DNA from 2 places in the Rudaeicoccus suwonensis genome. Region 2 is predicted to be linked to the other one. Evidence: riboswitches for the same ligand, from Rfam matches in the RefSeq annotation. Region 2 holds a riboswitch; the other holds the start of a gene.
What was found. A riboswitch is a leader RNA that binds a small molecule or an ion and turns the genes downstream of it on or off. The one in region 2 is predicted to bind S-adenosylmethionine.

Region 1 (4,210 bases), 120 kb from region 2:
GGACATGCCGCGTCGAGCAGGATCCGCTGCGCGTGCGCTCCCAGTATCAGCTTGCCGACGGCGGTACGGCGACGGAGACCGATCACCAGCAGGTCAGCGGTTTCCTCCTCGGCTATGCGTAGCAGTTCGTCGCTGGACTCGACGCCCGGCGGCACCGACCGCACTTCATAGCTGACGTCGAGCCCACCGAGCGCTTCGAGTTGGGTTCGAGCCTCCCCCGCCGAAGCGCCGTCGGCCGCGGCATCGTCCGCCGGTCGGGTGGAGTCGAGAACGATCAGGGGTGTGCCTCGCACAGAAGCCTCCGTCGCGGCCCGCAGCAACGCGGCCTGGCCCTCTCTGGTGGGCACATAACCCACGACGACCGCCATGGTGTCTTCCCTTTCGCGCCGGAGCCGACGACGTGAGGCCGCCGGCCGCCGACGCTACCCGACGCAACGCGTTCGTGCGGGACGGGTGTCGGCGACCACCTCGCTGACGACTCCGGCGATCTGGTCGGTCTCGATCAGGAAGCCGTCGTGCCCGTGGCGCGACCGGATGACTCGCACCGGGTCGTCGCCGTGCGCCCTGGCCATGAGTTCGGACAGTTCGACCGGGAACAGCCGGTCGGAGTCGACCGCCGCCACCCGCAGGATGCCGCCGAATCCGCCGAGTACGTCGGTCAGGTCTCCGCGGTCGCGGGTGATGTCATGAGTCGCCATCGCCGCAGTGAGGTGCAGGTATGCGCCGGCATCGAACCGGGCGACCAGCTTGTCCGCTTGATGGTCCAGATAGCTCTCGACGGCGAACCGGCCACCGGCGAGCGGATTCTCGGAGTCCTGCGCGGCGCGGCCGAACCGATCCTCGAACTCGTCGGCACTGCGATAGGTGGTGTGGGCGATCTGCCTGGCCAGACCCAGCCCGGCACGGGGCGAACGACCGGTGCCGTAGTAGTCACCACCCTGGAAATCCGGATCGCTCACGATCGCCTGCATCTGCGCGCGCCCCCACGCGATCTGATCGGCGGTGGCCCAGGGAGCGCTCGCGATGACCAGCGCCGATCGAGTTCGATCCGGGTGACCCGCTGCCCACTCCACGGCCCGCATCCCGCCCATGGAGCCCCCGAGGACCAGCCGCCACACGTCCACGCCGAGATGGTCAGCGAGCAGCGCCTCTACACGTACCTGGTCGCGGATCGTCACTCTGGGGAAGCGCGCGCCCCATGGCGCGCCGTCCGGTGCTGCGGAAGCGGGCCCAGTTGTGCCGCGGCATCCGCCCAGCACGTTGGCAGCCACGACATACAACTCGCGGGTGTCCAGTGGTTGGCCCGGCCCGATGAGGTCAGGCCACCACCCCGCGCTGGGTTGTCCCGGACCGGCGGCACCGACGACATGGGAGTCACCGGTCAGCGCATGCTCGACCAGCACCGCGTTGTCACGACGCGCGTTGAGTCGCCCCCATGTCTGGAAGGTCACGACGACCTCGGGCAGACTCGCCCCCACATCCAGCGGCACGTTGGCCAACCGGATGGCGCGGGCTGCCGGATTGCTGCCCTTCGGCGGCGAGCACCACCCATCGAGCGTGTGCGGTCGGTGTTCGGTGACGGTCATCGGCAGCTCCTGGACTCTGGGGCCGTCCGGCCCGCGCTTGTCGGCACCGACGAGCGGGGCCGACCTTGTCCTCACCCGGGGCACCCCACCGCGGAAGGAGGGTTGCCGCTCAGCCAGCCGGGGCTTTGTTCACGCCAAGCGCGAACAGCTGAGACTCGTGACCGTTCGAAAGTACCAGCGCACGCCCCGCACCAGCTAGGCAGATCGGGGTTCCTCTCGCACGGTGGGACGCAGGCCGCGCGCCAGGGCATGCGACATCAGCCCCGCCAGCCGGTTGTCCGGCTCGATCTCAAGCGCGCGTTCCACGGCGACATTGGCCAATGCGCCTCCTCCACCGGCCCACTCGAGCCCGACCAGAAGCAACAGGATCGGCACCGACCGCCCGGCGGGCGCGCACTGCAGCCATTCGATGAGCCGGCCCCGGATGCACGCAGCGCGATCCGCCCGACGAGTCGCTTCGTCGTCGTCGACGCGAGCCAGATCACCCGACCTTGGTGGCGGGCCGAGCACCTCTCTGAGCTGGGGCCACTGGGCCAGCCACTCCGATGGCGGCATGAAGTCCGGCATCAACCAGGACAACAGGTGGTCGCGCACGTCGATGGTGGCGACAGCAGCGGTCACGTCCGCCAGCACCGTGATCGGCAGACGCGCGACCGGCTGCCGGTCGTCCAACAGCACGCGCGCGAATGCCGCGGCCAACTCCACCGGGTCATTGCAACGACGCCCCGATGCAATCGTCGAGGCGATTGCGCCGGCTACGACCGGGCGGTGCACCTGCAGTTGCCGGACCAGATCCGCCCGGCGGCTCGCGGGAGCGACCCCACGCATGACCTGCTCGGCGACAGGGGCAAGTTCGGACGCCTCCGGAATCGGTTGCCAGGAGCGCGAGCAACCGCCACACGAGCAGGCGGTGGCGCGCCACCGACCGTCACGCACCTCAAGGACATGGCTGACCGGCACTCCCGCCTGCGGCAGCAGCACGAGCAACCGGTCGGTCAACGGTTGCGGTGAACAATCGTCGCTGGAGTACCCGATGAGCATCGAGTCGTCCATCGGCCGCTGCCAGAGCGGCTCGACAAGCTGACGGGCGGCGTCCTCGACGTCTTCCGGATCGGGGATGTCAAGTCGTGCGGTGACCTGCACCCGTTTGCTGTGCAGGCCCACAAGGACGACGGACTCGGCCGGGACGAAACCGAAGCTGTACGGCAGGTAGGCGATCGTTTCTCCGACGCCGTGCAAGGTGGATGTCATGCCGGACAGCGTTGTGCGTGCTGACGCTCCGCAGCCGATGTTGTCGCCCTGCCTGTGGACAACGCGATCGACATACGTGCTCTGTGGGCAAGACCCACCGACTGTCCGCCTGGCCCACGGGTGTCCCTTCGGCCCGCGACTCAGGAATGCTGCGTCAACGCGCTGCGCCGATCCGGGTTCCGGCGGCGGGGAATTCGTGCAGGGCCGATGCGGCGATCCGGTTGAGCAGCAGGACGTCCAAGCCCGCTCCGAGCACCCCTCCTGCGAACGGAATCCCCTTGCCGAGCTTGGTGAACACCTTGTCGCCGAGCTGGCTGACCAGCCGGAAACCGACGGCTTTGTTGACGACCATGAGCGCGGGAGCGGGCAGTTGCCGGGTCGCCAGGCCTGCCAGCCGGCCGGAACTCACGACGCCGGCACGTTTCAGCAGATCGTCGGCGTCGGTGCCCACGAGCGTGAGCAGTATGGCGGTGCGCACCCGCTCGTCGCGCACGTCATACCCGCGGACCATCGCGATGGCGGCAACCATCCGTGTCGTCAGGATGTAGAAACCGAGGATGTTGGTCGGCATCGCCACCACCATCGTCACGAAGCCACCCAGACCGGTCACAAATCCTGCTTTGGCGGCCAGCTTGCGATGCTGGCTCACGATGCCCTGAACGGCACGATCCGGATGCCGGTGGTCCCGCAATGCAGCATCCGCGACCTGTTGGGCGCTGTCGAATCCCGCGGCGCCGTCGATGCCGATGGCGAGGACCCGTCGCGACAGTGCCAGTGCGCTGCTCGCCATCGGACCTTGGTCGAGGGCGACGGGTGTCTGTTTCCCGGACTTCCTGGAGCCGAACATGCCCGTCATACTGCCAGCCGGTCGCGGTCCGAACCCACGACCGGACGGGTGAGTCGAACCGGCCACGGCAGCGATCGTCATACGTGCGGCGTAGGTTGAGGTCATGCCTGCACCCGTGGATCCCAGCGCCAAACTCGCGGACTACGCCCACCCCGAGCGCCTCGTGACGACGCAATGGTTGGCCGACCGACTCGACGAATCGAGGGACGATCTCGTCGTTCTGGAGTCCGACGAGGACGTCTTGCTGTACGACACGGGGCACATCCCCGGCAGCTTCAAGCTCGACTGGCACACAGACCTCAACGACCCGGTCAACCGCGACTTCGTGGATGCCGGGCGTTTCGCCGAGTTGATGGCGCAACGCGGCATCAACCGTGACACGACAGTGGTCATCTACGGCGACAAATCCAACTGGTGGGCCGCCTACGCGTTGTGGGTGCTGACCCTGTTCGGACACCCCGACGCGCGCTTGTTGGACGGCGGACGGATGGCATGGGTCTCCGAGGGGCGCCCCATGACCAAGGAC
Region 2 (4,210 bases):
GTGCGCAGCGAGCCACTTGGCATGGCGAGGTCGCATGGATGCGATACCCGCCAGTGGTCGTTTCGTCAAGGGCGACGAAAGGATGACCACCGAGAATCGAAGGTACGTGGTTATCGGCCGGATGCCAAGTTCAACCGTGACCTTTCCGTGATCTTTGCGGCAGCTGTCGATGAAATCCCAGTCAGCGCCGTATGCCGGTGAATGTTGTTGCGTACGTGACCTGTTGGGGCTTACGAGGTCAGTGGTGAAGGCGAGGTTCCGCTGTCACCAGGGGCGGGGTTCGCTCAGGTCGCGGGGGTCGGCCGGTGCGGTCCAGCCGGCGTCGGTGTGGACATAGGACAGCTCGGGGCCTTGCGTCACCAGCCGACGCACCCCCTCGATCAGTCGCGTCACGTGCTCGGCTGTCGTTGCCAGGCCGATGCTCGCGCGCACCGCCGACTGGCCCTGACCGATGATCGCGTCACACAGCAGGTGTGCGCAGAAGCGGCCGTCGCGCACCGCAATGGCGTACTCGTCGGCCAGAACCTGCGAGACCAGCCCGGGCTCGATGCCGTCGATGGTGAAGGTCACGACCCCCACGCCGGGCCGGTCGGGGCCGAGTGCGTGCACGAGGGTGACGCCGTCGATGTTTGCAAGGCCCTCGCGCAGGGTCTGCTGCAGTGAGCGCTCGTGTTCCTGCACGATCTCGCGGCGTGCGCTCAATGCCGCGCAGGCGGCGGCGATCGCGATCGCGCCCACTGCGTTCGGAGTGCCGCCTTCGTGGCGGGCGGGCCCGGTGTGCCAGTGATTGTGCCGGGCGGTCACTGCGGCCGTGGCGCCACCCGCCGGCAGGTATGGCGTGGCCGCGTCGAGCCAGTCGCGTTGTCCGGCGAGCACGCCTGCGCCATACGGTGCGTAGAGCTTGTGGCCGGAGAACGCGACCCAGTCGACGCCGAGGTCGGTCAGGTCGATGGGCCGGTGCGGTGCCAGCTGTGCGGCATCGAGCACTGTGCGAGCGCCGAATTCCTTTGCCACTGCGACGAGTTCGGCGATAGGCCAGATCTCACCCGTGACATTGCACGCTCCGGTGATGGCGACCAGCACGTGGCGCCCATCGGTGGCGGCTAGGGCGGAGCGCAGCAACTCGACGGCGTCGGCCGCGCTCGACGGCACCGGCAGGCGGGTGGTCTGGTGGGCCACCCAGGGCAACAACGCCGCGTGGTGTGCGGACTCCCAGGCGATGACCTGCGTGCGACGCGGCAGACAGTGCGACAACAGCCGCAGCGCATCGGTCGTGTTACGGGTGAAGATGACCTCGTCGCCCTCGCGCGCTCCGACGAATCGGGCGACCTCCTCGCGAGCCTGCTCGAACCAGCCGGTCGTGACGCGGCTGGCGTATCCGGCGCCGCGGTGCACCGAGCCGTAGCGGCGCTGCACCTGCTCGACGGCCTGGGCGACGGATTCGAGGGCAGGGGTGGTCGCGGCATGGTCGAAGTTGGCGTAGTCGGTGACCGTGCGGTGCACGGTGGGGACGCCGAGTTCGTGGGAGACGGTGCGCGGCAGCGCCGACGACGACAGCTTGCCCGAGACGCGTCCGGTCGACGGGATCGGCGACGGGATCGGCGACGAGGAATGCCCGCTCGTGGTAGATGTCTGCGCCGGTGCGGAAGGCGCCGTGCCCGAGGGCGCGATGGTGAGCCGCCGCGGCTGAGCGGGGGTGCGCGACTGGACGGTGTCGGTGGCGTCGGTGGTGTCGCTGGTGCCGGTGGTGTCGATGTCGGCGACGTTCGTGCGGAGAGACTGGGCGATGCTCATGGCGTGCTCCTTGCCGGTCGAGGGACCAGCACGGCATCGCCAGTAATTGCCGTCGTGGTCCGCGCTTGCCGGCGGCGTTGGTGCCGTCGGCCCGGTCGTCACCCGGAGCACCCCACCGCGGAGGAGGGTTGCCGCTCAGCCAGCCGGGGCTTGACGCTGAGACTCGTGACCTGCGAGAGACCATAGCCGGAGCTCGCGAGCGGCCTCCAGTCCATGGGACAGCGATCTCGTCATACGAGACCGTCCCGGGCATCCTTGGGGGCATCCTGGGGGTGTCCCTTCGTGCGACCGCCATCTCGTCACATGAGACCTGCGGCGGCATCCTGGGACAGTCCATCGACATGCCCATGCACGTATCGCGACATGCGCATGCAGATGCACGCCGGCGGGCCGCTCAGATTCCCCTCGAACGGGCTCCGGCGTGTGACACCTGTGACGGGCGGTGACTCGCGTACGGTGCTTTCGTGGCTACCCGTCCGTCATCCAGCACGTCCACCGCGCGCGCGACCCGCAATCCGAAGTCGTCCAGCGGCTCGGGCGCGCGATCGCGGCCGGCGTCGGGACGCACCTCGACCCGTCCTCCGGCGAAGAAGGCGGCTGCCCCCAAGGCTCGCGGCGGAGCGAAGCCGGCCGGTGGCGGTCTGTCTCTGCCGATGCGCGCCGCCCGCGGCACCTGGTTGGGCGTCGCCCACGTCGCCGGGGGAGCAGCCCGTAGCGTTGGTCACTCAGCGAGAGACCTCGAGCCCGAACTGCGTCGCGACGGGCTCGGTTTCGGGCTCATCGCCGCCGCGGTCGTGATTGCCGCTCGCGAGTGGTGGGGCCTGGCTGGCCCTGTCGGCGGCGTCATCCACTCCGTGGTCGCGGGGACCTTCGGGCTCGGCGCGCTCGTGCTCCCGCTGGTGTTGCTGCTCATCGGCATCCATCTCATGCGTTCCCCGCGCGGGCATCACGCCACCAACCGGGTGTTGCTCGGTCTGGCGATGTTCGCGGTCTCGGTGTGCGGAATCACCAGTGTTGCCAAGGGAATTCCGCAACCGTCCGATGGTGCTGCGTTGCGCAGAGCCGGCGGCATCGTGGGATTCATGGCGTCCAGCCCAGTGGTCGCGGCCGTGCACGACCTCGGCGCGATCGTGCTTCTGCTGCTGCTGGGTGTTTTCAGCCTCCTCGTCATGACCGCGACGCCGGTGCGGCTCATCCCCGCCCGGGTGCGGCAGGTGCGTGGGCGACTGTTCGGTGAGCACGGGTTGTCGGAATACGACGAGTATGACGACGAGCCCTTCGACGCGGTGGCCGCCGACGTGCACGGCGCCGACATCGACGGCGACCGTCCCAAGCGTCGTCGCCGCTCGGCCAAGGGCGCCGACGCGCCCGGCCTCGACGGTGACGAAGCCTTCGAACAGGCCGCGACCGTCGTGCCCCGCAAGACGCGTGGTGGGCGAATCCTGCGCCCGGGTGAGCGTGCGCCGGTCAACGACGTCTACGACGTGGCGGCAGATCTCGCCTCGGCGGGCGCCGGACAGGCCGCAGCCGGTGCCACCGGCGCGGACCGTCGACCTGGCCTGCCACCGACCACCGCCATACCGTCCGGTGGTGCCGCCGCAACCGCAGCGGGCGACTCCAACCGCCTTCCCGGGACCGACGAGTCGCTGGCGAGCCCCGACATACCGAAGAAGGTCGGACCCAAACCTGCGCTCGAAGCCCCGCCGACGGCCGTCCTGCCGCCGCGCGTCGAGCAACTGCAGCTCGCCGGAGACGTGACCTACACGCTGCCCGGAGCCGATCTGCTGGCGCCCGGCACTCCGCACAAGACCAGGTCCGCCGCCAACGACCGGGTCGTGCAGGCGCTGACCGACACCCTGGAATCCTTCGACGTCGACGCCCAGGTGACCGGCTTCACCCGCGGTCCGACCGTCACGCGCTACGAGGTCGAACTCGGCGCCGGCACCAAGGTCGAGCGCGTGACGGCACTGTCCAAGAACATCTCGTATGCCGTGGCATCGGCCGACGTGCGTATCCTCAGCCCGATTCCCGGCAAATCGGCGATCGGCATCGAGATCCCCAACACCGACCGCGAGAAGGTCAGCCTCGGCGACGTGCTGCGCAGCCAGGCTGCCCGCGGCAACGAACATCCGATGGTGATGGGCGTCGGCAAGGACGTCGAGGGTGGCTACGTCATCGCCAACCTGGCCAAGATGCCGCACCTGCTGGTCGCCGGCGCGACCGGCGCCGGTAAGTCCAGCTTCGTCAACTCGATGATCACCTCGATCCTCATGCGCTCCACGCCCGAGGAGGTCCGCATGGTGCTGGTCGACCCCAAGCGGGTCGAACTCACCGGTTACGAAGGAATCCCGCACCTGATCACCCCGATCATCACCAACCCCAAGAAGGCCGCCGAGGCGCTGCAGTGGGTCGTGCG

Region 1: it holds a riboswitch for S-adenosylmethionine, as region 2 does, so the genes downstream of both, metX (homoserine O-acetyltransferase MetX) here and BKA23_RS10795 (aminotransferase class V-fold PLP-dependent enzyme) in region 2, are expected to answer to the same signal.

What each region holds. Positions count from the first base shown of each region.
Region 1 covers NZ_VIVQ01000001.1:2,253,686-2,257,895, forward strand. The annotation lists gene BKA23_RS10315 (universal stress protein) at 1-368, opposite strand, end outside; gene metX (homoserine O-acetyltransferase MetX) at 423-1,586, opposite strand; SAM riboswitch class IV at 1,615-1,749, opposite strand; gene BKA23_RS10325 (DUF4192 domain-containing protein) at 1,782-2,837, opposite strand; gene BKA23_RS10330 (EcsC family protein) at 2,992-3,789, opposite strand; gene BKA23_RS10335 (sulfurtransferase) at 3,788-4,210, shown strand, end outside.
Region 2 covers NZ_VIVQ01000001.1:2,369,970-2,374,179, reverse strand. The annotation lists gene BKA23_RS10795 (aminotransferase class V-fold PLP-dependent enzyme) at 265-1,794, opposite strand; SAM riboswitch class IV at 1,851-1,965, opposite strand; gene BKA23_RS10790 (DNA translocase FtsK) at 2,259-4,210, shown strand, end outside.